DNA from 3 places in the Shimwellia blattae DSM 4481 genome. Region 2 is predicted to be linked to each of the others. Evidence: predicted binding sites of a transcription regulator. Region 2 holds the regulator's gene; each other region holds the start of a gene.
What was found. Region 2 encodes CRP, which controls carbon source genes, mostly activating them, when cyclic AMP is high. Its sites were predicted from a motif close to ATGTGANNNNNNTCACAT; they were not measured.
Positions count from the first base shown of each region.

Region 1: EBL_RS12510 (ABC-F family ATPase) is a predicted target of CRP. The motif match lies at 4,732-4,749, and genes of this name have one in related genera.
Region 3: deoC (deoxyribose-phosphate aldolase) is a predicted target of CRP. The motif match lies at 4,417-4,434, and genes of this name have one in related genera.

Region 1 covers NC_017910.1:2,668,193-2,678,414, reverse strand. The annotation lists gene EBL_RS12535 (phosphoethanolamine transferase) at 1-1,373, opposite strand, end outside; gene mntS (manganase accumulation protein MntS) at 1,674-1,802, opposite strand; gene mntR (manganese-binding transcriptional regulator MntR) at 1,986-2,447, shown strand; gene EBL_RS12520 (SLC13 family permease) at 2,483-3,568, shown strand; gene ldtB (L,D-transpeptidase) at 3,612-4,532, opposite strand; gene EBL_RS12510 (ABC-F family ATPase) at 4,768-6,360, shown strand; gene EBL_RS12505 (bifunctional metallophosphatase/5'-nucleotidase) at 6,641-8,194, shown strand; gene EBL_RS12500 (NupC/NupG family nucleoside CNT transporter) at 8,291-9,562, shown strand; gene EBL_RS12495 (glycoside hydrolase family 31 protein) at 9,622-10,222, opposite strand, start outside.
Region 2 covers NC_017910.1:287,942-298,163, forward strand. The annotation lists gene ppiA (peptidylprolyl isomerase A) at 1-13, shown strand, start outside; gene EBL_RS19535 (YhfG family protein) at 152-322, shown strand; gene EBL_RS01220 (putative adenosine monophosphate-protein transferase Fic) at 324-926, shown strand; gene pabA (aminodeoxychorismate synthase component 2) at 960-1,523, shown strand; gene argD (bifunctional acetylornithine/succinyldiaminopimelate transaminase) at 1,609-2,832, shown strand; gene crp (cAMP-activated global transcriptional regulator CRP) at 2,886-3,518, opposite strand; gene EBL_RS01240 (OsmC family protein) at 3,823-4,227, shown strand; gene EBL_RS01245 (phosphoribulokinase) at 4,274-5,173, opposite strand; gene EBL_RS01250 (YheU family protein) at 5,261-5,479, opposite strand; gene EBL_RS01255 (hydrolase) at 5,473-6,495, opposite strand; gene EBL_RS01260 (ABC transporter ATP-binding protein) at 6,599-8,506, opposite strand; gene kefG (glutathione-regulated potassium-efflux system ancillary protein KefG) at 8,628-9,179, shown strand; gene kefB (glutathione-regulated potassium-efflux system protein KefB) at 9,180-10,222, shown strand, end outside.
Region 3 covers NC_017910.1:3,477,212-3,487,433, reverse strand. The annotation lists gene EBL_RS16325 (fimbria/pilus periplasmic chaperone) at 1-351, shown strand, start outside; gene EBL_RS16320 (fimbrial protein) at 371-886, shown strand; gene EBL_RS16315 (TcfC E-set like domain-containing protein) at 1,004-3,613, shown strand; gene EBL_RS16310 (TRL-like family protein) at 4,010-4,327, shown strand; gene deoC (deoxyribose-phosphate aldolase) at 4,650-5,429, shown strand; gene deoA (thymidine phosphorylase) at 5,483-6,805, shown strand; gene deoB (phosphopentomutase) at 6,880-8,103, shown strand; gene deoD (purine-nucleoside phosphorylase) at 8,156-8,875, shown strand; gene EBL_RS16285 (lipoate--protein ligase) at 8,929-9,945, opposite strand; gene EBL_RS16280 (YtjB family periplasmic protein) at 10,007-10,222, opposite strand, start outside.

The DNA of each region.
Region 1 (10,222 bases), 1.8 Mb from region 2:
GTATCATCGCTGGAGAGCACCATAAACGGCACCTGGAAATTCTGCCGGAAGGCATCATCATGGGCCAGATACTGCTCCGCTGTGCCGCGCTGTTTCAGCGCCAGCCCGTGATCGGAAAAATAGGCCATGGAGAAGCTCTCCCCGCTGTCGCGCAGCTGCTGGTAAAGCTGCGCCAGCAGGTTATCGGTCCGGGTAATGCTGTACAGATAGCAGGAGGTCTCCTTCGACTGGACAAACTCCCGGTATTGCTGGTGTGTCCGGTCGCAGGCCTGCGGGTGTGAGCCCATCAGATGCAGCACGATCAACTGGGGCTGGCTGCGGGGAACCGCCAGCACCTGGGCGGTCATTTTCAGCAGTTGCTCATCGGAGGTATCCTTACTGGCCTCAAAGTTCCCGTCTTTCAGAAAGTGCACTTCGTCCGCCCGCCGGGCAATACTGGCGATGGCGGTATCATAGGTGCCAATTTGCCCCTGGTTGGAAAACCACCATGACTGAAACCCGGCCCGGTTGGCCAGGGTGACAAAATTATCCTGATACTGGGGTTTCCCGTCGACCACCCGGTTGAGGGTGAGGCCGAGCGACTTCTGGGTAGAGCCGCTGGCGGCAATATAGTCCTGAAAGAACACCCCCTTCACGCGGCTGGCAAAAGGGGTATTGTCCCAGTGCCCGCCAAAGGCACCCAGCGCATCCCGCCGGGCGCTTTCGCCAATCACCACCACATATATATGGTAACGGGGCTTTACTGAGACCAGGGTCCAGGCATCTTTCTGGCGGGCGAGCTGTTTCATCCGCGCCTGCTCCTGCATGACCTCCTGGTTACTGATAATCACATCGCGCACAAAGCGCCCGGTGGGGTAGCCGGTCTCCAGCAGGGTGAGCCCCCAGCCGGTCAGGTAGTTGTGCACGGGCAGAATAAAGTAACACACCAGGCTGAAAACCAGAGCGGCACTGTGCAAAAGCTCCCAGCGCGGGCGGGCTGTGCGCGGGCGCCACAGCGCCACGGCACCCAGGGCCAGGATAACCAGCGACACCGCGTAGCTGTGCCAGGGGAACAGGGTCAGCATTTCGGCGGACTCCTGCACGTCGGTCGCGTGCATCGCCAGCAGGGTATTAAAGTTGGGGGCGCCCCAGGTCTGGCCAAACGGGTAATAGCTGGCGGCGAGTAATGTCCAGAAGCCTGTCAGCGTTTTTTGTAAACGGGGGGCTAGCTGCCACAGCACCAGCAGCACACAGCAGGAGGCGGCGGCATACAGCAGGCTGACACCATAACCGAGGGCCGTGTTAATCAGCAGCGACTGGAGAAAATAAAACCCAGGCCAGAGGGAAAAGGCCACGCGACGGGTGGCTGAAGCGGATTTTACGGTAGCAGTCATAAGTTACGGCTCTTACACCTCAGGCAAACTCTGGCGGTATCTGGCTGGTCAGGACGGATAATGTGCGTGGTGGACACGGGATATTGCCCGGCGTGGGGGCACGCCTGCCGGCAGCATGAAGATAAAGGGGTTATTCGATCAAATCAATGGCTGGTAACCACTTGTTTTGCGAGTCGGACTACAAAAACTGACAAAAGACCACAGAGAGGGGAAACGGGCAGGGATCAGGACGAAAAAAACGGCGGGCATGGCATAAGCACCCGGGGGAAGAGGGCGTGGCCCGAACTGGCCGGGCCCGGATCAGGACGGCATATCCGGTTTATTTTGTGGTTTGCCGTTAACCAGATCGCAGATCATGGTGAGTAATTTCAGGCGCACCTGAAAGGGTGAGTGAGTAAACACAGCTAAGCACCTTTTGAGTTCGTTCATCAGCTTTTCCTCCCGCTGTTCTGACCAGACTCCGTTCTGGCGATGAGATTACATACAGATATAGCACAGGCTATATTTTATAGCTATTGCTATTTCGTTATTTTTTTGTTGTTTTGGCACTGTGGTTTACAATGAGCGCTCTTTTGTCGCCCCCATTGGCGACGTTGCCCCGGAGAACGCAATATGAGCCGTCAGGCAGGTAAGCCCGTCATAAAAAAAGAGTCCCAGCTGGTTAATGTGGAAGAGCATGTCGCGGGGTTCCGCCAGGTCCGGGAGGCTCACCGGCGTGAGCTGATTGATGACTACCTGGAGCTGATTGACGATCTGATCCGCGAAAGCGGCGAAGCGCGCCAGGTGGATATGGCCGCCCGGCTCGGGGTATCCCAGCCGACCGTTGCCAAAATGCTAAAGCGCCTGGCATCGGTGGGGCTGATTGAGCAGATCCCGTGGCGCGGAGTCTCTCTGACCCCTGAAGGGGAGAAACAGGCCCAGGCCAGCCGCGAGCGCCACCATATTGTGGAAAACTTTCTGTTAACCCTCGGGGTGAGTGCCGATACGGCCCGGCGCGATGCCGAAGGCATTGAGCACCATGTCAGTGACGAGACGCTGGAAATCTTCCGCCAGTTCACGGCCCGCAAAGGCTGATCACCGTGATAGTTACCCCTCTGGTTCGCGCCGTGATGCGCGATCGTTTTTTACAGCTATTGCTGGTCACCGGTCTGCTGCTCTGCCTGTTTGTTCCGTTCCACCCCCGGGCGTGGCCCGGCGCCATTGACTGGAAAACCATTATTACCCTCAGCGGCCTGATGATGCTGACCAAAGGCATGGAGCTGAGCGGCTACTTTGATGTGCTGGGGCGTAAAATGGTGCGCCGGTTTCGTACCGAGCGCGCCCTGGCACTGTTTATGGTGGCCGCTGCCGCACTGTTATCCACCTTTCTGACCAACGATGTGGCGCTGTTTATTATTGTGCCGCTGACCATTATTCTGCGCAAAATGTGTGCGCTGCCGGTGAGCCGGTTAATTATTTTCGAAGCGCTGGCGGTCAATAGCGGCTCGCTGCTGACCCCCATCGGCAACCCGCAAAATATTCTGCTGTGGGGGCGCTCGGGCCTGACATTCACCGGGTACATTCTGGAGATGCTGCCGCTGGCCGCCGTGCTGATGGTGAGTTTGCTGATCCTGTGCTGGTGGTGCTTCCCGGCCCGCCCGCTGGTGTATCACGCCTCCACGGAGCGGGTTGACTGGCGGCGCCGATTGCTGGTGGCCAGCGCCGTGGGCTACGGGATCTTTATTACCGCGCTGGAGCTTCGCCAGCCGCTGGTGGGGCTGATTATCGTGGCGCTTATCTTTCTGGGGTTTGCCCGCCGGGTGATCACCTCCATCGACTGGACCCTGCTGGCGGTGTTTGTGGTGATGTTTATTGATGTGCACCTGCTGACACAACTGCCGGTGCTGACCCGCGACTTACCGGCGCTGGCAGGCCTGGGGCAGGGGGGCGTATTTGCCGCCGGGATCGGGCTTTCTCAGGTTATCAGTAATGTGCCCGCCACGATTTTGCTGGTGAATTATCTGCCTGCGGATCGGGTGCTGGCCTGGGCGGTGAATATTGGCGGGTTCGGGCTATTGCCCGGATCGATGGCTAACCTGATTGCGCTGCGTATGGCGGCGGACCGGCGTATCTGGTGGCGTTTTCATCTTTATTCGCTGCCCGCGCTTGCCTGGGCGGCGCTGTGTGGTTATCTGCTGCTGAAGTGTATCGGGTAGTGGGGAGAACTCAGGGGGAGGGCTCCCCCTGAGGTATAACGGATTAGTTCAGGCGAACCGGCATCCCGGAGCGGGTATCTACCGCCTGCTTAACCACATTCTGATCAACATCAGCCTGTGACGTTACGGCGGTCACGGCCTTGGTCATGGTGATCGGCACCACTTCGTTGTTGTCAATCTGGGCTTCGCTGGTAGACAGCGGGTTATGCACTTCAAGATAGCGCGCGCCGTTTGGCTCGGTGGTGGCTTTTACCGGCTCGTCGATAAACTCAACGCGGGTGCCAACCGGCACGTTATCAAACAGGAATTTGATATCGTCTTTACGCAGGCGCACACAACCGTGGCTCACGCGCAGGCCAATCCCGAAGTTAGCGTTAGTGCCGTGCAGGGCGTACAGGCGGCCGATATAGAGCGCGTACAGCCCCATCGGGTTATCCGGTCCTGAAGGCACAACCGCCGGTAACGGGTTACCTTCGGCGATATATTCCGCGTGCATTTTGGCCGTTGGCGTCCAGGTCGGACCGGCTTTTTTACGCTCAACTTTGGTGACCCAGTTTACCGGGGTATCACGGCCTAACTGGCCGATACCGATCGGCAGCACGATAACGGTATTGGTGCCTTTCGGGTAGTAATAAAGGCGCATTTCCGCACTGTTGATGACAATACCTTCGTGTTTGGTATCCGGCAGGATCAACTGCTGGGGGATAGTCAGTGTGGTACCGGCCTTCGGCAGGTAAGGGTCAACGCCCGGGTTGGCTTCCAGCATGTTGGACAGGCCAAGCTGATACTGGGCGGCGTAATATTCCAGGGGCAGAGTGCTGCCCTGCGGAACAGTAACAACCTGGTTTTCACCCACCAGGCGGCTGCCATCAGTAGGGAGCGGATAAGTCACAGCAGAAGCGTTGCTACAAATACCAGCTATCGCCAGTGCTGCCAGGAAAAACGTGCGTAATTTCATAGTCATTTGATGTGTTATTCAACGCAGTGATAAATGGCCACACTGCGATATGGGTTAATAAAACAGGTGACGATGCCGGATGGGCATTATATGTGCATACCCCGCTATTGGGAATTAGGATGTGGATTAAATCACAATTTTTTCTGGCCGGGCTTGAGCGCCATCGCGCCGGAAGGGGGCGACCCGATTTCACTCTTGTGGCATAATGCGCCGTTTATCACATTTTACCCAGGAATGACCCGTGTTAGTTTCCAGTAACGTCACTATGCAGTTTGGCAGCAAGCCGCTGTTTGAAAATATCTCCGTCAAGTTTGGCGGCGGTAACCGCTATGGCCTTATCGGCGCCAACGGCAGCGGCAAATCCACCTTTATGAAGATTCTGGGGGGTGATCTGCAGCCAACTGCCGGTAACGTCTCGCTTGATCCCAATGAGCGGATCGGTAAGTTGCGTCAGGATCAGTTTGCCTTTGAACAGTTCAGCGTACTGGATACGGTGATTATGGGCCACGGGGAACTGTGGGAGGTCAAACAGGAGCGCGATCGCATCTACGCGCTGCCGGAAATGAGCGAAGAAGACGGCTACAAAGTGGCCGATCTGGAAGTGAAATACGGCGAAATGGATGGCTACTCTGCGGAGTCCCGCGCCGGTGAACTGCTGTTAGGGGTGGGGATCCCGCTGGAGCAGCACTACGGGCCAATGAGCGAAGTGGCCCCGGGCTGGAAGCTGCGTGTGCTGCTGGCCCAGGCCCTGTTCTCCAACCCGGATATTTTGCTGCTCGATGAGCCGACCAACAACCTGGATATCGACACCATCCGCTGGCTGGAGCAGGTGCTCAACGAGCGCGACAGCACCATGATTATTATTTCCCACGACCGCCACTTCCTGAATATGGTGTGTACCCATATGGCGGATCTGGACTACGGCGAGCTGCGCGTGTACCCGGGGAACTATGATGAGTACATGACCGCCGCCACCCAGGCCCGGGAGCGCCTGCTGGCCGACAACGCCAAGAAAAAGGCCCAGATTGCCGATCTGCAGTCGTTTGTCAGCCGCTTTAGCGCCAACGCGTCTAAATCCCGCCAGGCCACATCCCGTGCCCGCCAGATAGATAAAATTCAGCTGGAAGAGGTCAAAGCCTCCAGCCGCCAGAACCCGTTTATCCGCTTCGAGCAGGACAAAAAACTGTTCCGTAACGCCCTGGAAGTGGAAAACCTCACCAAAGGGTTTGATAACGGCCCGCTGTTTAAAAATGTAAAAATGCTGCTGGAAGTGGGCGAGAAGCTGGCCGTGATGGGGACCAACGGCGTGGGTAAATCAACCCTGCTGAAAACCCTGGTCGGTGAGCTGACCCCGGAAAACGGCACCGTGAAGTGGTCTGAAAATGCCCGTATCGGCTATTACGCCCAGGATCACGCGGCGGATTTCGACAATGACCTGAGCGTGTTCGACTGGATGAGCCAGTGGAAGCAGGAAGGGGACGACGAACAAGTGGTGCGCGGTATTCTTGGCCGCTTACTGTTCAGCCAGGATGATATTAAGAAGCAGGCGAAGGTACTGTCCGGTGGCGAAAAGGGCCGTATGCTGTTCGGTAAGCTGATGATGCAGCGCCCGAATATCCTGATTATGGATGAACCCACCAACCACCTGGATATGGAGTCTATCGAATCCCTGAACATGGCGCTGGAGATGTACCAGGGCACGCTGATTTTCGTTTCCCACGATCGCGAGTTCGTCAGCTCCCTGGCGACCCGGGTGCTGGAGATAACCCCGGAGCGGGTGGTGGACTTCACCGGCGGTTACGAAGACTACCTGCGCAGCAAAGGTATCGAATAACCCCCCCGGCGGGCGCGGCTTGCCGCGCCCCGTCTTTTACCGGAATAGCGGTGCGCATTATTCCGGTATCTCCTGCCCGTGGCGTATTTCCCTGCGGTGAATTGCGGATAATATAAATATGTCCACAATAATAGTTAACTCCTGCCCACTGAATAAAACACAACGCAAATAATAGAAGTATTACTAAAACCAGTGCCCTGAGTGATAAATCACAGAAATCTGGCCGGGCGGTTCGCTATTCTGGCGTGATCTGATGTTTACTCATTTACAGGGGATCATTATGAAGATGATTAACAGGATTAATTTATTTATTATCGGGCTGTTGTGGATGTGCGGCCCGGCAGTAGCAGCAGAGATCACTATCTATCACACTAATGATTTGCACGCTAACGTACTGCCTTTTAAAGCGCCTTATGTCAGTGAAGATAAAAAGATCGGGGGATTTGCCAATATTGCCACTATCGTCAAACAGGCGAAAGCCAGCAATGATGGGGTGTTCTTTTTCGACGCCGGGGACTTTTTCACCGGGCCGTATATCAGCACGCTCACCAAAGGTGAGGCCATCGTTGATATTATGAATAAAATGTCATTCGACGCGGTCTCTATTGGTAATCATGAGTTTGATCATGGTGTCCCCAATATGAAAGAGCAGCTGAATAAAGCCACCTTCCCGGTGTTGCTGGGCAACCTGTTCTATGAAGGCAGTGACAAGCCCGTGTGGGATAAACCCTATGTTCTGCTGGAGAAGGCTGGTGTCAAAGTGGGGGTTATTGGTCTGCACGGGAAATTCGCCTTCTACGATACGGTAAATAAAAATATGCGCAATGGGGTAGAAATGCGCGATGAAGTGGCATACCTGAAAAAATATATTCAGGAAATCCGCGATAAAGTCGATATAACGGTATTACTGGTTCATGAAGGCGTACCGGCACGGCAATCCAGTATTGGCAGTGGCGATGTCAGCCGGTTATTAAAAAAAGATATCGAGCTGGCAAAACAGGTACAGGGGCTGGATATTCTGATTACCGGCCATGCTCATGTGGGCACACCGGAGCCGATTAAAGTAAACGAGACATTAATTGTCTCCACCGATGCCTACGGTATTAATCTTGGCAAACTGGTCGTTAATATTGATGATAAAAGCCGGAAAATAACCGGCTATAACGGGAGGCTGATTAATATTTTCGACGGTGACGTTACCCCGGATCCACAAACGGCGGAAGCGGTAGCCCACTGGACAGATAAACTGGCACAGATTACGCAGCAGAAAATTGGCAATGCCAGCGCCGGGTTAACCCGCGCTTACGGGGCGTCGTCTCCGGTGGGTAATCTGGTTGGGGACGCCTTTTTAGCGGCAGAGCCACGGGCGCAGCTGGCCTTTGTTAACAGCGGCGGTTTGCGCAGTGAACTGCCCCGGGGGGAGATTACCCTTGGGGATATTATCACCATGTTCCCCTTCCCGGACGATTTAAGCTACACGGAAATTAACGGCAAACAGCTGCGGGCGTTAATGAATCACGCGGCAAATCTGACCAACGGTGTCCTGCAGGCCTCAAAAGGGATTGAGATGACCTACGACAGCCGCAAGCCACTTGACCAGCGCCTGATCTCACTGACAGTACAGGGGCAACCGGTGAAGGATGATGCCTGGTATCCGGTGGTGGTGAACTCGTTCCTGGCAACCGGCGGTGACGGATTCAGCGCCTTTGCGGCAGGGCGCAATACCCGAGTATTACCCGGTAGCGGGGCGACGGGCGCGGTTGTGGCCTATATCAAAGCACAGGCGGAAATCACCCCCAGTGAAGAAATGCGGATTAAAGACGTGGCGCCGTAATCCGGGGCACCGGTGGGGGGCGGCTGCGCCCCCGCCGTGATGGGAGGCCCGACACCAGGTCGCCCGGGGATATTTCACTGTACAGGAATGTATTAAATGCAACTTATTATGAGTCTGGTTGGGATGGCGGCGCTGATTATCATTGCCCTGTTGCTGTGTAGTAACCGGCGGGCGATTAATCTGCGCACCGTGCTGGGGGCGTTTATGATGCAGGTTACCGTTGGCGCGCTGGTGCTGTATGTCCCGGCTGGCCGGCGGCTGTTAGGGAGCCTGTCTGACGGGGTGGCCAGCGTGATCTCCTACGGTAATCAGGGCATCTCCTTTATTTTTGGCGGCCTGGTTTCCGATACCATGTTTGAGCTCTTTGGCGGTAGTGGATTTGTCTTCGCCCTGCGCGTGCTGCCGGTTATTGTCTTTTTCTCTTCGCTGATTGGGGTGCTTTATTACCTTGGCATCATGCAATTTGTGATCCGCGTGCTCGGGGGTGGACTGCAAAAACTGCTCGGCACGTCGCGCACTGAGTCACTGTCGGCGACGGCAAATATTTTTGTCGGGCAGACAGAGGCACCACTGGTGGTGCGCCCGTATATTGCCACCATGACCCAGTCGGAGCTGTTCGCCGTGATGTGTGGCGGGCTGGCTTCGGTGGCCGGTTCTGTACTGGCCGGATACGCGCAAATGGGGGTCCCGCTGGAGTACCTGATAGCCGCCTCTTTTATGGCGGCACCCGGTGGGCTTTTATTTGCGAAGCTGATAGTGCCGGAAACCGGGCAACCGCGCGATGCGGATGATGCCGCAGACCTGCCCGGAGAACGCCCGGCCAATGTGATTGACGCCGCCGCGTCCGGTGCCGCATCCGGCATGCAGCTGGCGCTCAATGTCGGTGCCATGCTGCTGGCTTTTATTGCGCTTATCGCGCTGCTGAACGGTATGCTGGCTGGCATTGGCGGCTGGTTTAACTATCCGCAATTGTCGATGGAGCTGTTGCTGGGGTGGATCTTCTCGCCGGTGGCTTTTCTGATTGGGGTGCCGTGGAGTGAGGCCCTGGTCGCCGGTTCCTTTATTGGTCAGAAGGTTATCGTTAACGAGTTTGTGGCCTACCTGAACTTTGGGGCCTATCTGCGCCCGGACGACGTAGTGGCTGGCGCCGGGTTACAGGTGCTTTCCGGGCATACCAAAGCGATTATTTCGTTTGCCCTGTGCGGTTTTGCGAACCTTGCCTCGGTGGCGGTCCTGCTGGGGGGGCTTGGCAGTATGGCACCGCGACGCCGCCCGGATATCGCGCGTCTTGGCCTGAAGGCGGTCGCGGCCGGTACGCTGTCTAACCTGATGAGCGCAACAATCGCCGGGTTTTTCCTTGCCCTGTAAGCTGCGGATAAAAAAAGGCCATGCATGACGCATGGCCTTTTGAAGGGCTGGCGGCGAACTTAACGCTGCCAGTGGTCCGCAGGCTCACCGTTAATCAGCAGCTGGCGGCTCTCCCCAGCCGGCAGTGTGATCTTCAGGGTCTTCCATGCGGGTTGGTAATCCCCTTTCGGGGTCAGACACAGGTTGATACAGGTGCTGTCGCAACGCATCTCCCAGTTCAGCCACAGGGCGTTACCGGTCTGGTAGCCCCAGGATTCTCCGTCATCTTCAAACAGCATACCGCAGGTAACCCCCGGCCCCTGTAGCGGGTAAAGACGCAGCTCGCGCTGATCATCCTCCCGGGTGTCCACATAGCCCAGGCGCTCGCTGTGGGGCAGGCCGGCACCGGCGCGCACCAGTAACGGCAGGGTTTCCAGCGGGGCATCCAGCACTATCCACTGGCCGCCGCTGTACCACTGGCCGGTGTAGTAGTCATACCAGCCGGTGGTGTTGTCCGGCAGCCAGACCTTACGCTCACGCTGACCAGGCTCCACCACGCTTGCCACTAACAGATCCCGGCCCAGCAGGAAGTCATCACACTCTGCGAAGGTCTGCTCGTCGTGCTCGTGGTCAAGGAAAGTGGGGCGCAGCATCGGTTCGTCGTCCGCATGGGCCTGCCAC
Region 2 (10,222 bases):
AGTTCTGCCTTAAGGGCAGGATCCCTTCTGCGGGTGCTGTGGCACCCGTTTTGCTTCCTGAATATCGCCCTTTCTGACGCCCCGTGCACCCGGCAGGGCCGGGAATTGCTGCTTATACTTGTGGCATCCATCCACGACAGACGGGGGCCCTATGGGCAGAAAACTGACTGACCGGCAAAAAACACGGCTCTGGGAGCGGGTGCGCGCGCGTAATTTTCAGGCCAGCCAGCAGCTGGAGGGGTTTACGGCTCCCCTGGTGATCCCGGACCCGGCGCACCCCCTGGAAGAGGCGCTGAAAGCCGCGAGGAGGCGCTATGGCTGAGATGAACGACACGTTCGGCGAAGTGCGCGACCCGTATTTCTGGTCCGGCAGTGAGGTACTGCGCAACCGGCTGGATATCCGCGATGCCGCGCGCCTGCAGGAGGCGGAAATGACCTTCAGCGCGCTGCGGGTGACAACACTGGGGCTGGGGCCGGTGCGCCGCGGGCTCCCCCACCTGTGCCATATCCACCACCAGCTGTTCCAGGATATCTACAGCTGGGCCGGTAAACTGCGCGAGGTAGATATTTACCGGGGCGATACCCGGTTTTGCCACTTTGCCTACCTGGAAAAGGAAGGGAACGCGGTGATGCGTGGCCTGGAGGAGGAGAATTACCTGGCGGGCCTGGAGCAGGATGCCTTTACCCGGCGTCTGGCGCACTTTTACTGTGAGGTGAATGTGCTGCATCCGTTTCGTACCGGTAATGGCCGCGCCGAGCGGATCTTCTTTGAGCAGCTGGCGATCCACGCCGGGTACAGCCTTGACTGGCGCGGGCTGGATATTGCCCGCTGGCGTGAGGCAAACCAGCTGGGGGCGATGGGGGATCTGGCCCCGCTGGTGACCATATTCAGTAAAGTGATAAGCGCTGCGCACGAAACTGAGTAGAATGGCCGGGTTTTACATAGACCCGGAGCGACCATGCTGCTGTTGATCGATAACTACGATTCGTTTACCTGGAACCTGTATCAGTATTTTTGTGAGCTGGGAAGTGAGGTGGTGGTCCGGCGCAATGACACCCTGAGCCTTGACGAGATAGCCGCCATGGGGCCAGAGAAGCTGGTTATCTCCCCGGGCCCCTGTACCCCGACCGAAGCGGGGATCTCCCTGGCGGCAATTACGCATTTTGCCGGGCAGCTACCCATACTCGGTGTCTGCCTGGGCCACCAGGCCATAGCCCAGGCGTTCGGTGCCCGTATTGTGCGGGCCGGGCAGGTGATGCACGGTAAAACATCGCCGGTGACGCATCATCATCAGGGGGTTTTTCATGGCCTGAATAACCCGCTGACTGTCACCCGCTACCACTCGCTGGTGGTGGAGCCCGGCTCCCTGCCGGACTGTTTCGAGGTGACCGCCCGTAGCGATGACGGTGAAATTATGGGGATCCGCCACCGGGAGTGGGATCTGGAAGGGGTGCAGTTCCACCCGGAAAGCATCCTCAGCGAGCAGGGCCACGCGCTGCTGGCCAATTTCCTCAGGCGCTGAATTTTTATTGCCATTAAATGATTTTTTATGCATATTTTGTGATTATCTTTTCATGTCGCAGTACGCATAAAATGGATGGTCACGAATGGCAACTGAACAATCAGCAATTACCCGCGCTACTTTTGATGAAGTTATTCTGCCGATTTATGCGCCGGCAGAATTTATTCCGGTAAAAGGCCAGGGAAGCCGGGTGTGGGATCAGGCCGGGAAAGAGTATATCGATTTTGCCGGGGGGATCGCGGTGACCGCGCTGGGGCATTGCCACCCGGCGCTGGTGGCGGCGCTGATCGACCAGGGGCAGACCTTATGGCACACCAGCAATGTCTTCACCAATGAGCCTGCCCTCACTCTGGGCAAAAAACTCACCGGGGCCACCTTCGCCGAGCGCGTGGTGTTCCTGAACTCCGGGACAGAGGCGAACGAAACCGCGTTTAAACTGGCCCGCTACTACGCAAGCACCCGCCACAGCCCGTACAAAACCAAAATTATCGCTTTTCACCACGCCTTCCATGGCCGCTCACTGTTTACCGTGTCGGTTGGTGGCCAGCCTAAGTATTCCGATGGCTTCGGGCCGAAACCGGCCGATATTGTCCATGTGCCGTTTAATGATTTAGCCGCCGTGAAAGCGGTCATCGATGATCATACCTGTGCCGTTGTGGTGGAGCCTGTCCAGGGGGAGGGCGGGGTCTGCGCGGCAACGCCGGCGTTTTTGCAGGGGCTGCGTGACCTGTGCGACGAGTACCAGGCCCTGCTGGTCTTTGATGAGGTGCAGTGCGGCATGGGCCGCTGCGGCGAGCTGTTTGCTTATATGCACTACGGGGTGACCCCGGACATTCTGACCAGCGCCAAAGCGATTGGCGGCGGCTTCCCGGTGAGCGCCATGCTGACCACCGAAGAGATAGCCTCTGCCTTCCATGTGGGCTCGCACGGCTCCACTTACGGGGGCAACCCGCTGGCCTGTGCGGTGGCGAATGCGGCATTTGATATTATCAACACGCCTGAGGTGCTGGGCGGTGTTCACCATAAACGGGATCTGATGGTGAAGCATCTGCACCGTATCGACGAGCAGTACGATGTCTTTAGTGATATTCGCGGTATGGGGCTGCTTATTGGCGCCGGGCTGAAGCCGACATTCCGGGGTAAGGCGCGGGATATTCTGTACGCCGCGGCAGAGGCCGGGGTGATGGTGCTCAATGCCGGGCCGGATGTGATGCGTTTTACACCGGCGCTCAATATTGACGACAGGGATATTGACGACGGGATGGCCCGCTTTGCGGATGCGGTTGCCCGGGTGGCTCAGGGCCTGTAGCAGGCAGAAAAAAGGCGCGTTGCCGGTGGCACGCGCCCTGTAAGACGGCGGGATTAACGGGTCCCGTAAACGACGATGGTTTTACCGTGGGCAGAGATCAGGTTCTGATCTTCAAGCATCTTCAGGATGCGGCCTACGGTCTCGCGGGAGCAGCCGACAATCTGGCCAATTTCCTGACGGGTAATTTTGATCTGCATACCATCCGGGTGGGTCATGGCATCCGGCTGTTTAGCCAGGTTCAGTAAGGTCTGTGCGATACGACCGGTCACATCCAGGAAGGCCAGGTTACCCACTTTTTCTGAGGTGACCTGCAGACGGCGGGCCATCTGTGAAGAGAGGCGCATCAGGATATCCGGGTTAACCTGAATCAGCTGGCGGAATTTCTTATAGGAAATTTCAGCAACTTCACAGGCTGTTTTGGCGCGTACCCAGGCACTACGTTCCTGACCTTCTTCAAACAGACCCAGTTCGCCGATAAAATCGCCCTGGTTCAGGTAGGACAGGATCATCTCTTTGCCTTCTTCATCTTTGATCAGAACGGCAACGGAGCCTTTGACAATGTAATACAGGGTTTCCGCCTTTTCGCCCTGATGAATCAGCGTACTCTTCGATGGATACTTATGAATGTGGCAATGGGACAAAAACCATTCGAGAGTCGGGTCGGTTTGCGGTTTGCCAAGCACCATGCGCAATTATCCTCTTGTTATCTTGACTCCAAAGCGCGGGTTCTGCCGTCTCTGGGGCTGCAATCGTTAAATAATCCCCACCCTGGGGTAACCGGCAGAGGGTCTGCCTCTGTGAACTGATGTTCCTGTTCGCGTATCCGCATTGTGCGGTGGGTGTATTGCTACACATCCTGGTTGTTTTAGCATAGGTTTCCGAAAGTGTCTCCTGTTGTCTCGCTTCAGCTTGACCCAGGTCGTCTTCTGTTGCCTGTTTTCTTTCAGGCGCATACCCTTGTAGAAAAGTTTTGTCCACGGAGTAATAAAAATGCAAGCAAGAGTTAAATGGGTTGAGAGCCTGACATTCCTCGGGGAGTCCGCTTCCGGGCATCAGGTTTTGATGGATGGCAACTCCGGCGATAAAGCGCCAAGCCCGATGGAGATGCTGTTAATGGCCGCCGGTGGCTGTAGCGCCATTGACGTGGTGTCTATTTTGCAAAAGGGCCGCCAGGATGTGAGCGACTGCGAAGTGAAGCTGACTTCGGAGCGCCGTGAAGAGGCACCGCGCCTGTTTACGCATATTAATCTGCATTTCGTGGTGACCGGCCATGAACTGAAAGACAGCGCAGTGGCGCGCGCGGTGGAGCTGTCTGCGGAGAAGTATTGCTCAGTCTCGCTGATGCTGGGTAAAGCGGTAAATATTACCCACTCCTACGAAGTGGTTGAGAAGTAACAGAGTGTACCTGCCGGGCAGTGCGTAACAGATTGCCCGGCGGCACTTAGCGAATCTCCGGGCGCTGTAGCCCGCCGTCGGTAATTTTCTTCCCTTCCATAATGCGCTGCACCAGCGGCAGCATAATCAGCTCCATTGCCAGCCCCATCTTGCCGCCAGGCACCACCAGGGTGTTGATATGCGAAATAAACGAGCCCTGCAACATGGCCAGCAGCCAGGGGTAATCGATATTCTCCAGGTTGCGGAAGTGGATAACCACGAAACTTTCATCCAGCGAGGGGATACCCTTTGCGGCAAAGGGGTTGGAGGTATCCACCGTTGGCACCCGCTGGAAATTAATATGGGTGCGGGAAAACTGCGGGGTGATGTAGTTGATATAGTCCTCCATGGAGCGCACCACCGACTCCATCACCGCCTCCCGGGAGTGCCCCCGCTCGCTGGTGTCGCGGATAAGTTTCTGGATCCATTCCAGGTTCACAATCGGCACCACCCCCACCAGTAAATCCACATGGCGGGCTACGTCGTTGCTGTCGGTCACCACGCCGCCGTGGAGCCCTTCATAAAAGAGCACGTCGGTGGGTTCGGCAATGGGCTGCCAGGGGGTGAAGGTGCCCGGGGTCTGGTTCCAGGGGACCGCTTCATCATAGGTGTGGAGGTATTTGCGAAATTTACCGCGCCCGTGCTGGCCATATTCGGTGAAGGTCTGCTCCAGCAGGCTGAAATCGTTCGCCTCCGGGCCGAAGTAGCTGATATGGCGCCCGAGATCCCGGGCCTTGCGGATTGCCATATCCATTTCCGGGCGGGTATAGCGATGGAAACTGTCCCCTTCAATTTCTGCCGCGCGCAGGCCAAGCTGGGAGAAAATTTTCCTGAAGGCCAGGCTTGTGGTGGTAGTACCGGCACCACTGGAACCGGTAACGGCAATAACCGGGTGTTTCGCAGACATAACGACAGCTCCTGGGTTAGCAAACAACAGGCAAGTAAGCGCACTAATGTAGTATGCAGTATAGCTGGTCGCCAGGGGGGCGCGGGGCTATCCCCGGAACTGTGAGCGGGGCATTATATTAATGGTTTCATGCAGTTCAGACCAGACCAGCACCGCTTCGCCGCTTTCCAGCTGGCGCCTGACATCGGCGACTTTTTGCGCGAGGGAACGCTCCTGTTCACCATAATCGGTCCCTTCCCGTAATACAAAGGATTCGAGAAGATTCTCCAGGGTGTCGGGATCCAGCTGCTGCCAGGGAATTAGCATGAGGGTTTGTCCAGATAAGTGTGTAACCAGGCCGGAATGCGTTTTTCCAGCCACATCTCCGGCTGACGCCAGCTACCGCTAATGAACCCTACATGGCCGCCATGTTCTGTGAGCTGGTATTCAATATTTGCCGGTAATCCGGACGGATCCGGGATCACGTGGTGGTCCATAAAGGGATCGTCTTTGGCGTGGATCATCAGCAGTGGCCGGGTGATATTGGGCAGTAACGGCATGGCGCTGCACTGGCGGTAGTAGTCCAGCGCATCGGCAAAGCCGTGAATTTTCGAGGTGATCAGGTCATCAAACTCTTTGATGCGCCGCACTTTGCGCAGCCGCGAAAGGGGAATAGGCAGCGAGCCCGGGTAGGCTTTCAGCTTGCGCGAGGCATTGGCTTTGAGCAGGTTGAGCAGGTAGCGCTGGTAGAAGCGTGAAAAGCCTTTTTCCATATGGTAGCAGCACTGCTCCAGCATCAGCGGGGCGGAGACAATCACCCCGGCATCCAGCCGGCAGTCACGGCCCTGGCGCGCCATCAGGCAGGCCAGCATATTGCCCCCCAGTGAATAACCCACCGCCGCGGTGGGCACCTCCCCGTAGCGCTGCGCCATCCACTCCAGAAAGTAGCTGCCGTCTTCCGTTTCGCCGGAGTGGTAGATGCGCTCTGCGCGGTTGGGGATGCCGCTACAGCCGCGAAAATGCATCACGACACCCAGCCAGCCTGCCTGCTGTGCCGCATGGATAAGCCCGTGGGCATAGGGGCTGTGCAGGCTGCCTTCCAGGCCGTGAAATACCACCAGGCGCGGTTTATGGCGGGCCTGTTCCGGGTCTTCACTCCAGGCGAGGTCGATAAAGTCCCCGTCCGGCATGTCGAGACGTTGCCAGTGGGGACGAAACTGTAAGCGCCGGCGTAACAGGCGGGGCAGCATGGTTTGCAGATGCGGGTTACTCAGCCCCGGCATGGGGACAAAGTCCGCTGCGGGGTCGGCGAATGTTAGCGTTGTCGGGCAGGTTTTATCCATATTGCTGATTATTTTTCGAATCGAACTCTCTACTATACCGGGCCATCACGGGGATGGTTATGGAATTGGTGTCATTGCCTGCCCGGGGGCAGGCATGGCGTCATTACGCCTGTTGCTGAAGCATCTGCTCCAGCTGTTCCTGGGCGTCCAGCCAGTCCATTTCGCAGTTTTCCAGCTCCGATTTCGCCTGAGCCTGTATCTGCAGGCATTCTGTCATTTCCGCCTTGCGGGATGGCTCATAAATCGCGCTGTCGCCAAGGCGGGCTTCCGCTTCTGCCAGGCGGGCGTTGAGCTTTTCCATCTGTTTTTCCAGCTGGGTGATTTTCTTACGCAGTGGCTGGGTCTGGGTGCGCAGCTCCGCCTCCCGGCGTTTCTGATCTTTACGGGCCTGGGCGCTGTTGGCGTTGTCTTTTGCGGTGTCGGCTTCGCTGCTTTCCTGCTTCTGGCTGTCGCTCAGCCACTGCTGGTAGTCATCCAGATCACCGGCGAACGGCTCGACTTTGCCGTCGTGCACCAGGTACAGGTCATCCGTGGTGGAGCGCAGTAAGTGGCGGTCGTGCGAGACCACCACCAGCGCGCCGTCGAAATCGATCAGCGCCTCGGTCAGGGCCTGGCGCATGTCCAGGTCCAGGTGGTTTGTCGGCTCATCGAGCAGCAGTAAATTGGGGCGCTGCCAGACGATAAGCGCCAGCACCAGGCGGGCCTTTTCGCCCCCGGAGAAGCGGGCAACTGCCTCGCTGACTTTATCCCCCTGGAAACCAAAGCCCCCCAGGTAGTCACGCAGTTGCTGCTCCAGCACGTTGGGGGCCAGGCGCACCAGATGCTGAAGGGGGGAGTCGTCCGGGCGCAGGTATTCCAGCTGATGCTGGGCGAAGTAGCCGAGCTTGATCCCTTTGGCAAGGCCAATGTCGCCGTGCATGGGGGCAAGCTCACCGGCCAGCAGTTTGATCAGCGTTGATTTACCGGCACCGTTGCGGCCCAGCAGGCCAATGCGCGAGCCGGGCACCAGGTTGAGCTTGATGGAGTCCAGCACGACATGCTCCCCGTACCCGGCGGAGACCTTCTCCATGCGCAGTAGCGGGTTGGGCAGGCTTTCCGGCGGGCGGAAACTAAAGTGGAACGGGTTGTCCACATGGGCCGGGGCAATCAGCTCCATACGCTCCAGCATTTTGACCCGGCTCTGGGCCTGTTTGGCTTTGCTGGCCTTGGCTTTAAAGCGATCAATAAAACTTTGCAGGTGGGCCACTTTTTGCTGCTGGCTTTCATACAGCGACTGCTGCTGGGCCAGGCGCGTGGCGCGTTGCAGTTCGAAGTCGCTGTAGTTGCCCGTGTATTCGAACAGGTTTTCCTGCTCGATATGCAGAATTTTCCCCACGATAGGATCGAGAAAGTCCCGGTCGTGAGAGATAAGAATCAGGGTGCCGGGGTAGTTTTTCAGCCATTTCTCCAGCCAGATGACCGCGTCCAGATCCAGGTGGTTGGTGGGTTCATCCAGCAGCAGTAAATCGGAGCGGCAAATCAGCGCCTGGGCGAGGTTAAGGCGCATGCGCCAGCCCCCGGAAAAGTCGCTGACCGGCTGCTCAAGCTGCGGGTTGCTGAACCCCAGCCCGTGTAACAGGCTGGCGGCGCGGGAGCGGATAGTCCAGGCGCCGATGGCGTCCAGCTTGCCGTGGATGGTGGCAATGGCGTGGCCGTCGTTACGCTCGTTGGCCTCGTTGAGCGCTTTTTCCAGCTGCCGGTACTCCCGATCCCCGTCAATCACATACTCCAGGGCCGGAACGGCAAGGGCCGGGGTCTCCTGGTTTACCCAGGCCAGTTGCCAGGTCCCGGGAAAGGTGACGCTCCCGCCATCTGCGCTGATTTCGTCCTTCAGCAGGGAGAGTAATGTGGATTTGCCGCAGCCGTTTTTACCCACCAGGCCCACCTTCTGACCCGGGTTAATAGTGGCAGAGGCATTGTCCAGCAGAACGCGGGTGCCGCGACGAATTTGTAATGAGGAAAAAACAATCATAACGCGCCGTATGTTTAGAGTATGTTAAATTGTCATTATAATCGGGTAACCTGAAGCGGTTGCCGATGCAACGGGCTGCATGGTAGCCCAAAAAACTAACGATTACGACGCCCGGAGGGAGATGATGCCGCAGCCTGCGAAAGTATTGCTTATCTATGCCCATCCGGAATCGCAGGACTCCGTGGCTAATCGCGTGCTGCTGCAGCCGGCATACCTGCTGGCCAATGTTACCGTGCATGATCTCTACGCCTGGTATCCCGATTTTTTTATCGATATCGCCCGGGAGCAGGCGCTGTTACGCGAGCATGACGTGATTGTCTTTCAGCACCCCCTGTACACCTACAGCTGCCCGGCGCTGCTCAAAGAGTGGCTGGATCGGGTGCTGAGCCGGGAGTTTTCCGGCAGCCCCGGGGGTAACCAGCTGGCCGGTAAATACTGGCGCAGCGTGATAACCACCGGTGAGCCCGAAACCGCCTACCGCCATGATGGCCTGAACCGTTACCCCATCAGCGATATTTTGCGCCCCTTTGAGCTGACGGCGGCCATGTGCCGTATGCACTGGCTGACCCCGATGATCATTTACCGGGCGCGACGCCAGTCCCCGGAAGATATGCAGGCCCATGCCCGGGCCTACAGTGAATGGCTGGCGTCTCCTGTGATGCAGGGGGGATAAATGGAAGGCGCAGACTGGTTACTGGCCGGGGTGTTATTTCTGTTTGCCGCCGTAGTGGCGGTGCCGCTGGCGGCGCGCCTGGGGATCGGTGCGGTGCTGGGCTACCTGCTGGCCGGGATTGCCATTGGCCCCTGGGGGCTGCGGCTGATTAGCGATGTTGACGAGATCCTGCACTTTTCGGAGCTCGGCGTGGTGTTTCTGATGTTTATCATCGGCCTGGAGCTCAACCCGAACAAGCTGTGGCAACTGCGCCGCCCGATTTTTGGTATCGGCACGGCACAGTTACTGCTGAGCGCGTTGATACTTGGTGGCCTGCTGATGCTGGCGCAGTTTTCGTGGCGGGCGGCACTGGTTGGCGGGGTGGGGCTGGCGATGTCCTCCACCGCCATGGCGCTGCAACTGATGCGCGACAAAGGGATGAACCGCAGCGAGTCCGGCCAGCTTGGGTTTTCGGTGTTGCTGTTTCAGGATCTGGCGGTGATCCCGGCAGTGGCGCTGGTGCCGCTGCTGGCCGGTAATGGCGATGAGCACCTGAGCGGCTGGACAGTGGCGCTCAAGGTGGCGGCCTTCGCCGGGATGCTGCTGGGCGGGCGCTATTTACTGCGCCCTCTGTTCCGGTTTATTGCCGGTTCCGGCGTACGGGAGGTTTTTACCGCGGCCACTCTGCTACTGGTGCTGGGGGCGGCGCTGTTTATGGATGCGCTGGGCTTCTCGATGGCGCTGGGCACGTTTCTGGCCGGGGTACTGCTGGCGGAAAGTGAATACCGCCACGAGCTGGAAACCGCCATTGAACCGTTTAAGGGGCTGTTGCTGGGGCTGTTTTTCATCTCCGTGGGGATGGCCCTGAACCTGGGGGTGCTCTATTCCCACTGGCTGTGGGTGATGGCGGCCGTTGTGGCGCTGGTGCTGGTGAAGATTCTGGTGCTGTATGTGCTGGGGCGTCTTTTCGGGCTGCGTGCATCTGAGCGGTTGCAGTTTGCCGGGGTGCTCAGCCAGGGGGGCGAGTTCGCCTTTGTGTTGTTCTCGCTGGCGGCAGCCCAGCA
Region 3 (10,222 bases), 970 kb from region 2:
GACCCGGACCAGAAACAGGATAAAACCAACGTCAGAGTCAATCTGATTTGGGGGGTATTGGTGCGCCTGATGCCCGGAGCGGCGCAGCCGCAGCTCGCCCGTAGTAGTGACGGCAAGGAACTTATTAATAAAGGAAATCTGCGTTATGGCGTGCTGCGTGTGGCGCAGTGCACCGGCAGCAGTGATGACAGCTGTCGCTGGCAGAACGTGGATAAAAGTGTCTATCCCGGTGAAGCGCTTGCGCTACCCAGCGGGATAACGTCCGGCGCGGTAAAAATCGAATATCGCCTCGGGAAATCAGCACCGGAAACAACAACCCTGGTTGCCGGTGCATCCTCATCTGGTAAGTAATCAAAAAAGGATATTTTTCATGAAAATGAATTACAAAGTAGCAGCAGTGGCTCTGGCATCTCTATTCTCTGTTTCTGCTTTAGCAGTACAAAAGGACATTACTGTAGTCGCTGATATTGATACGACGATTGAACTGCTGCAGGCTGATGGCTCCGCACTGCCGCAGACATTGCGTCTGACCTATCTTCCGGGTGTGGGCCTGAGAAGCGAGAATATCAGAACCAAAATCTTCACCAACGATCCTGACCAGAAAGTACAGGTCCGTCTGCTGTCTGAGCCGCAATTGCTGGGTGTTACCAACCCTGCTGCAGCGGCCATTCCGTTGTCTGTCTCTTTTAACGGCGCACCGCTGAGCACTACGGTGACCAATATTGAGCCTACGGCGCTGTATCCGACCGGGGTAACGGATAACGGTTCTGTGCAGATGGATCTCACCATTGGCCAGAAAACGCTGGGAGCTGTGACCCGGTCCGGCAGCTACCAGGGGGTAGTAAGCCTGGTTCTGAATACCGCAGCGGCAACTCCTACGCCATAAGTAATGCGCAAGAGTAACGGGGACGAAAACGTCCCCGTTATAACGATGGATCTCTGCTCAATAAGGAGGTTTGCTTTGCGCATCCATGCTTATTCCTTCATTACCCCTGCTTTACTTATGGTTTCACCGTTATTTGCCACAGAAAATCCTCCGGCACTGAGTGTGCCTGTGGGGTTTGAGTCGCTTATTGACGGGCAGGAGGAACAGTTAGAAGTGCGCCTGGCTGGTCGGGTTCTGGGGTTGTACTCTCTGGAGGTGAAACCTGAAACGGTCCGCTTTAATCACCCTGACCGGTTATTTAGTGCACTGAATGGCGAACAGCTGGAGCCAGAGCAGCAGATACAGCTTAAAGAAACGCTGAATGCCCCCCTGGCCCGTAACGGGCAAAAAGCCTGTAATGGTCTGGATAGCGCGGGTTGCGGCTATATTGCCACCGACAAGGTGGCAGCCATCCTGGATGAATCCCAGGGGGCGATTTTGTTATTTCTGAACCCCGCATGGCTGAAAAGCCACCAGGCAGATAACCGCTATAACACGCTGACCAGTGAGGCGGTTAACGCCTTTGTTCACCGCCAGTCAATCAATGTCAGCAGCGACAGCTATAGCAAAAATATGTCGGTCAGTGGCGCTGGCGCACTGGGTCTGGGGGAAAATCGTTATCTGGGCGGTGACTGGGCGTTAACCATGGCGGAAACCAGTAAGCGACATAGCAGCACATTCTGGTTTGATAACCTTTACGCCAGGCAGGATCTTGGGCATCGCTATTATCTGCAGGGGGGGCGTATGGATCAGCGTAATTTGTCCAGCCCGCTGGGTGGTAGTTTTGGCTTTTCTCTGTTGCCACTGGAGCGTTTTAACGGTGTACGTGTCGGCACAACCTCTGCTTACGTTAACCATTCGGTAAGCCAGGATGCCACCCCGCTGGTTATCCAGACTAACCGCAATGCGCGTGTCGATATTTACCGCGGCAGCCAGTTGCTTGGTAGCCAGTATTTTGCGCCTGGTATCAACAATATCAATACCAGCACTTTCCCTCCTGGCAGCTACCCCCTTGAGCTACGGGTATTTGAAAATGGTGTGCTGCAGCGCACGGAACAGCAACCGTTTACCAAAAGCAGCGGCGGTTTCGCCAATGGGCTACAGTGGTTTTTACAGGCGGGCCAGCGGGACACAGAAAACGGCACCCATGTACAGAATAAAACCGTGGCCGCTGCCGGGGTACAGTATGTGCCCCTACGAGACGTTCAGCTTACCGGTGGTAGCGCGCTGGCGAATAAAAACCTGTACCACGAAATGAGAATTGATGCGCAGCGCGCCATGAGTCTGGGGGTGCTGAGTGGTGCCGCCACGGGGTATATCGGTAACGATGGCTCGCGGGGGAATATTCAGCAGCTCACCTTTACCGATGGTTTTATGCTGAGTATGTATCGCTATAACACCAGTGGCTCGGTATGTAATAAAGCCGGGACACATTCTGTCAATAATACCGGGTGCTATACCTCGTTGAATGCCACCCTGTCGGTTCCTTTCGCTGGCTGGACAACCACTCTGGGTTATACCGAAACCCGCAATAAGGGCCGCAGCTACTGGATTAATGATCCGGTTGATCCGCTAAACCCGGTTCAGCGTTATAACGCGCCGGGCAGAACATCACAGGCATGGCAACTGGGTACAAATAAGTCGGTGAACTGGAGAGGCATGAACATTAATGGCCGTCTGGGTGTATACCGTAATGATTATGGTAACCAGAAAGACAACGGCATGTTCCTGGGGGTGTCCCTTTCCCGGGCGTCACAACCTCCTTCATCTTCCGGTCATGACAGTTTCAGTAGCGTGGCGGTGGATTATCGCAGCGCTAAGCAGGACTCCCAGGCGACATATAACCTTAACCACACCATGATGTGGCAGCAGGGACTATACCGTGAGCTGGGACTGAATTTCTCCGGTGATAAAAATAACAACTATACCGGAGGGATTAGCGGGCGGGTGAACGGGCGCTATGGTGATCTGAATGGTACTGTCAGCGACAGCTTTACCAAAGGGACCGGAAGTCATACCAGCGTAACGGCAGGTTATGCTTCTGCACTGGCCGTTTCCCGCCACGGTATCTTTATGGGTGGTGGCGGTGGTGGTGAACCGGCGGCGGCGGTAGCGGTACGGGTCGCCCCTATGGAGGAAGGTGGTAAGCAGGACGCCGCAGAAATCCAGGGGAGCAGTTATCGCTCTCTTAACCTGGGGTTCGGCGACTCAGCCCTGGTCGTGGCGGAGGCTTATCAGTACGGTCAACTGGACGTTCGCGATGTGACCAACAGTGGGAAGCGCAATAGTCTGGCGAACGTTGCCCACGGCGGCGGGATGCGACCCTACTTCCTGGCCCCCGGGCATTTGCTATTGCGGGAAGTGGGTAGTTCGGTTACCTGGATTTACCTGGGGCGTGCGCTGGGGCCGGACGGACGACCGCTGGCGAATGCCCAGGTGCTTAACCAGCCGTTACCGGCACTGGGCCACGACGGGCGCTTTACCCTGCAGGCAAACCGTAAGGTTGAGGCGCTGTGGCTGATGGCCGACGGCCAGCTGATGCGCTGCCCGCTGAATGTGCAGCGTACCCGCGATGTTCTGAAGATTGTTGGCGACGTGCGCTGTACTACCGCCGGGGTTGAAGGGCTGCCACAGTCTTTGAAAATGACCCCCCGGGTAATGAAGCTGCTGGCACTGGCAAAGCGCTAACCGGTGTGCCAGGCGGGCAGGTGACGGTATCTGTGTAAGCAGATACCGTTTTTTTTATCCTGGCGCCTTGATGTGTTGCTGCGTTTTGTCGATTGCGTTGATGCGGGAATGGAGCCCCCGGCGATAAGTTCATGGCAGTTTCAGCGACATTCTGACCGCTGAAACTGCCCCTCCCACGACACCAGGTGTTTTTATAGCGTTAAATTTTTAATTATTTTCTATTTATAAAATGTTTTATTGATATTTTGTTTTTATTCAATATTAAATTTTATTAAATATTGAATAAACGGGATTATGTAAGTAGTACCGCAATGAAACTATTGCCATTACACTATGCAGGTATTGCTCAGTGAATTGATAAAAACCAAATAAAATTAGTTATATAGGGATTGTGTAATGAAACAGTATCGTTTTCTTCTTCCGTCTGTACTGCTGGCTGCTGTGGCACTTTCCGGGTGTGCCCGGGCACCAAGTCCGGTCGGTACCGGGCTCTACACCAGCGTTAAAGGCGGGGTAATGGCGACCGGAACCGCTGGCGACAAGACCGGTCGTGCCTGTGCCCAGTCGATCCTGGGGCTGGTGAATACCGGCGATGCCTCCATTGAAACCGCCCGTAAAGCAGGCAATATCACGACTGTTGCCAGTATCGATTACGAGACCACCGGGGCCTTTCCGTTTTATGGCAAAAACTGCCTGATAGTAACCGGTAGTTAACCTTTTGCCGGGGGCTGATTATATTGCGGCCCCTGGTGCCTGCATGTTGTGTTCTTCACTAAAATAGAGTGATATCCGGTATCGTGATTTTGTTATTTAAATCACATATAATGTCCGCAATGCGGTAGCGTTACCGCTATTTGTGCTGATGTTCACGATATTTCCCTGCCCGGGAATGTTAGAATTATAACATTGCAATACGTGATATGCGGTACCAGGGACACAGGTGCGAGAGCGGAAACGCGGCTTATCTTCATGGAACCAGGAACCGCTCCAACGTATTGAGTCATTTACCGGGCTCTTATTTTTGTTGGAGAATGTTATGACCGATTTAACCGCCAGTAGTCTGCGCGCCCTGAAACTGATGGACCTGACTACCCTTAACGATGACGACACCGCTGAGAAAGTCATCGCCCTGTGCCACCAGGCAAAAACGCCGGTTGGCAATACTGCCGCTGTCTGCATTTATCCGCGCTTTATCCCCATTGCCCGTAAAACCCTCAACGCCCAGGGAACGCCGGATGTGCATATCGCCACGGTGACGAACTTCCCCCACGGTAACGACGATATTGATATCGCGCTGGCAGAAACCCGCGCAGCCATTGCCTATGGCGCAGACGAAGTGGACGTGGTCTTCCCGTACCGCGCGCTGATGGCCGGTAATGAGCAGGTGGGGTTTGATTTGGTTAAGGCCTGTAAAGAGGCTTGCGCCGCCGCGAATGTACTGCTGAAAGTTATTATTGAAACCGGTGAGCTGAAAACGCCAGCGCTGATCCGTAAGGCGTCTGAAATTTCGATTAACGCCGGTGCTGACTTTATTAAAACCTCCACCGGTAAAGTGCCGGTTAACGCTACCCCGGAAAGCGCCCGCATTATGATGGAAGTGATCCGCGATATGGGGGTTGAGAAAACCGTGGGCTTTAAACCGGCAGGCGGCGTGCGCACGGCAGAAGATGCGGCAGAATTCCTCGCCATTGCTGATGGCCTGTTCGGTGCCGACTGGGCGGATTCCCGCCATTTCCGTTTCGGGGCTTCCAGCCTGCTGGCCAGCCTGCTGAAAGCGCTGGGCCACGGCGACGGTAAAAGCACCAGCAGTTACTAACTTCTCAGCGGCGGGTTCCCGCCGCTTGCTACCCATATGTTCAGGGGGTTGTTTTGTTTCTCGCACAAGAAATTATCCGCAAAAAGCGCGACGGCTTACCGTTAAGTGATGATGAGATCCGGTTTTTTATCAACGGGATTCGTGATAACACCGTATCCGAAGGGCAAATTGCCGCGCTGGCAATGACCATTTTCTTCCATGATATGACCATGGCTGAGCGGGTCTCCCTGACCATGGCAATGCGTGACTCCGGCACCGTGCTTGACTGGAAAAGCCTGCACCTTAACGGACCGGTAGTGGACAAGCACTCTACCGGCGGGGTGGGGGATGTCACCTCCCTGATGCTCGGGCCCATGGTGGCCGCCTGCGGCGGCTATATTCCGATGATCTCCGGGCGCGGCCTTGGCCATACAGGCGGCACCCTGGACAAGCTGGAGGCGATCCCCGGGTTTGATATCTTCCCGGATGATGCCCGCTTCCGGGAGATTATCCGCGATGTGGGGGTGGCGATTATCGGCCAGACCAGCTCGCTTGCCCCGGCGGATAAACGCTTCTACGCCACCCGCGATATCACTGCCACGGTAGATTCCATTCCGCTGATTACCGCCTCGATTCTGGCGAAAAAACTGGCCGAAGGGCTCGATGCGCTGGTGATGGATGTCAAAGTGGGCAGCGGTGCTTTTATGCCGACCTTTGAACTCTCTGCCCAGCTGGCTGAAGCGATTGTGGGCGTGGCTAACGGGGCCGGGGTGCGTACAACCGCACTGCTGACCGATATGAACCAGGTGCTGGCCTCCAGTGCCGGTAATGCTCTGGAAGTTCGCGAGGCGGTACGCTTCCTGACCGGGGAGTACCGTAACCCGCGCCTGCTGGAGGTGACCATGGCCCTGAGTGCCGAGATGCTTATCTCCGGCAAGCTGGCCACGGATGAGGCGGACGCCCGCGCCAGGCTCCGGAGCGTGCTGGATAACGGCAAAGCGGCGGAGATTTTTGGCCGGATGGTGGTGGCCCAGAACGGCCCGGCGGACTTTGTTGAGCATTATGCGCGCTATCTGCCCCGGGCTACCCTCAGTAAAGCGGTCTATGCGGATACGGCAGGCTATGTCTGTGACATGGATACCCGGGCGCTGGGTATGGCCGTGGTGGGAATGGGCGGCGGTCGTCGCCAGGCTCAGGATCCCATTGATTACAGCGTCGGGCTTGATGAGATGGCGCGCCTCGGGGACTGGGTGGATGAGCAGCGCCCGCTGGCGATTATTCACGCCAGCAGCGAGACGAGCTGGCAGGAAGCAGCCCGCGCCGTAAAAGCGGCAATAAACGTGAACAATATTGCCCCGCAAACCCAGCCGGTTGTGTATCGCAGAATTAGCCAGTAAGTGGCATACTGATCTGATCACTTTTTTACGCGCCACGAGCGTGTTAACCGCGCAACCAAAGGTACGGAGACATTATGAAACGTGCATTTATTATGGTGCTGGACTCATTCGGGATCGGTGCGGCGGAAGATGCTGACCGTTTTGGCGATGTGGGGTCCGATACCCTGGGCCACATTGCGCAAGCCTGTGCCAGAGGCGAGGCAAATAATGGCCGCCAGGGCCCGCTGCATTTACCCAATCTCACCGCCCTTGGCCTGGCAAAGGCCCACGAAGGGGTGACCGGGGAGATCCCGGCCGGTATGGACGGCAATGCAAAAATTACCGGTGCTTACGGCTGGGCCCATGAGCTTTCCTCCGGGAAAGATACCCCGTCTGGTCACTGGGAAATTGCCGGTGTGCCGGTACTGTTTGACTGGGGCTACTTCACCAAAACGGAAAACAGCTTCCCGCAGGAGCTGCTCGATAAACTGGTAGAGCGGGCAAATCTGCCGGGCTATCTGGGTAACTGCCACTCTTCAGGCACCGTGATTCTGGACAAGCTGGGGGAAGAGCATATGAAAACCGGGAAACCGATTTTCTATACCTCGGCGGACTCGGTGTTCCAGATTGCCTGCCACGAAGAGACCTTCGGCCTGGACAAGCTGTACGCGCTGTGTGAAATCGCCCGCGAGGAGCTGACCAACGGCGGTTACAACATTGGCCGGGTGATTGCCCGTCCGTTTACGGGCGATAAGCCGGGCCACTTTGAGCGTACCGGTAACCGCCACGATCTGGCGGTCGAGCCACCGGCGCCCACCGTGCTGAAAAAGCTGGTGGACGAGAAGGGCGGCCAGGTGGTGTCGGTGGGGAAAATCGCCGATATCTATGCCAACGTTGGTATCACTAAAAAAGTGAAGGCCACCGGGCTGGATGCGCTGTTTGATGCCACTATCCGGGAGATCAAACAGGCGGGTGACGACACCATCGTGTTTACCAATTTCGTGGATTTCGACTCCTCCTGGGGTCACCGGCGCGACGTGGCCGGTTATGCGGCGGGCCTGGAGTTCTTTGACCGCCGCCTGCCGGAGCTGATGGCGCTACTTAAAGAGGATGATTTGCTGATCCTGACGGCGGACCACGGCTGTGATCCCACCTGGCAGGGCACTGATCATACCCGCGAACATATTCCGGTACTGATCTACGGGCCGAAAGTGAAGCCGGGCTCCCTGGGCCACCGGGAAACCTTTGCCGACATCGGCCAGACCCTGGCAAAATATTTTGGCGTATCCGATATGGAATACGGTACTAACATGCTGTAAGCGCAACGGGCGGCGCGCCGCCTGTTCAACTGATAAAGAAGGAACAATAATCATGGCTACGCCACACATTAATGCAGAAATGGGTGATTTTGCTGACGTAGTGCTGATGCCGGGGGATCCCCTGCGGGCAAAACACATTGCGGAAACATTCCTCGACGATGTCCGGGAAGTGAACAATGTCCGCGGGATGCTGGGCTACACCGGGACTTACAAAGGCCGTAAAATTTCCGTTATGGGCCACGGGATGGGCATTCCGTCCTGCTCTATCTACACCAAAGAGCTGATTACCGACTTCGGCGTGAAGAAAATCATTCGCGTGGGCTCCTGCGGCGCGGTGCGCCCGGACGTGAAACTGCGCGATGTGGTGATCGGCATGGGGGCCTGTACTGACTCCAAAGTGAACCGGCTGCGTTTTAAAGATCATGACTTTGCCGCCATTGCGGACTTCGACATGGTGCGCGACGCGGTGGATGCGGCCAAAGCGCTGGGGGTAGATGCCCGGGTGGGTAACCTCTTTTCCGCCGATCTGTTCTACACGCCGGATCCGCAAATGTTCGACGTGATGGAAAAATACGGCATTCTCGGGATCGAGATGGAAGCGGCCGGGATCTACGGCGTGGCGGCAGAGTTCGGCGCGAAAGCGCTGACTATCTGCACCGTATCGGATCATATCCGTACCCACGAGCAGACCACGGCGGCAGAGCGCCAGACCACCTTTAACGACATGATTAAGATTGCCCTGGAGTCCGTCCTGCTGGGCGACCGGGCGTAACCTGAGCGGGTAGCTATTGCGGCGGGTGAGTGTGATGCTCACCCGCCGTTTTTTTAGCGCACGGCGCGGGCAAGCCAGGCCGCCAGCTCATTGAGCTCCGCCGCCTGTTCGCTAAACTCAGTGCCCAGCGCCAGACACTGCTGCCTGAGCGCCTCGCTGCGGTACTGGGTGCCTGGCAGACGGGCTGCCAGGGTCTCCAGCGCTGCCGGATTCAGGCTGTCAGTAAAGATCTGCGCCCGGGTAATGAGCCCCTTTTCCACATCCATATGTATTTCTACGCCGCCCCAGCTAAAGCGCTCATCCAGCGTATGGCTGAAGGCCGGGGCCTGGCCGAAGTTCCACTCCCAGCTGCTCTGGCGGGCAAAGGTATCGGCAAAGCCCGGCAGATTCGGGGTATTTTGCGGGGAGATTATCTCCGGCGCGACCCGCTCTCCGTAGTGGCGGAAAAACGCTTCGCTTATCGCGTCTGATATGTGCTGGTGGGTGATCCCCGGCAGTAACTCCACCAGATTCGCCACCCGGCTGCGCACGGAGGTTATCCCTTTTGCGGCCAGTTTTTTCTGGTCCGGATTCAGGTAGTTGGCCAGGCGGCTCAGATCGGCATTGAGCAGCAACGTGCCGTGGTGAAAACCGCGATCTTTGGTTTCGCGGTAGGCGGAGCCTGATACTTTGCGCGGCCCTTCCGGGGTGTCTACCACCAGATCGTTGCGCCCGGAGGCGGAGGCCGTGATCCCCAGCGTGCTGAGGGCCTCCAGCACAATCGCCGTGGAGACGCTTTTGTCGTAGTCCGGTTTGCCGGACATAAACGTAAAGCAGCTATTGCCGAGGTCATGGAATACGGCACCGCCGCCGCTGCTGCGCCGGGCAAGGCGCACATTGTCCTGCTCCATCCGCCGGGTATTGCACTCCTTCCACGGGTTCTGGGCCCGGCCAATCACCACCGTGTCGGCGTTGCGCCACAGAAACAGCACATGCTGGGTGGCGGGCATCTGGCGAAAAATACATTCTTCAACGGCGAGGTTAAACCAGGGATCGTGGGAATCAGACAACAGCAGGCGTAGTGAGCTCATCGGCGATATCCTTTCGTGAATCAGGCGGTCAGTTTACCATGTCTGCCGCCCGGGCTGCGGTTTACGGGGTGCGTTTACCGCTCTCGTCATCGTCGTCTTCTTTTACCGTTTTACTGGCGGTGAGCAAAAACGGGGACTGTTGCCAGCGGGTGCGCCTGCCCCCCAGTAGGGTGCGGGCCAGCACAATGCCGGTCGCCAGCGCCAGCAGCATCATCAGGCGCAGAATATTGGTGGTGTTATCCACCTGGCGTGCTTCGGTCGGCAGGGAGTGGGTATC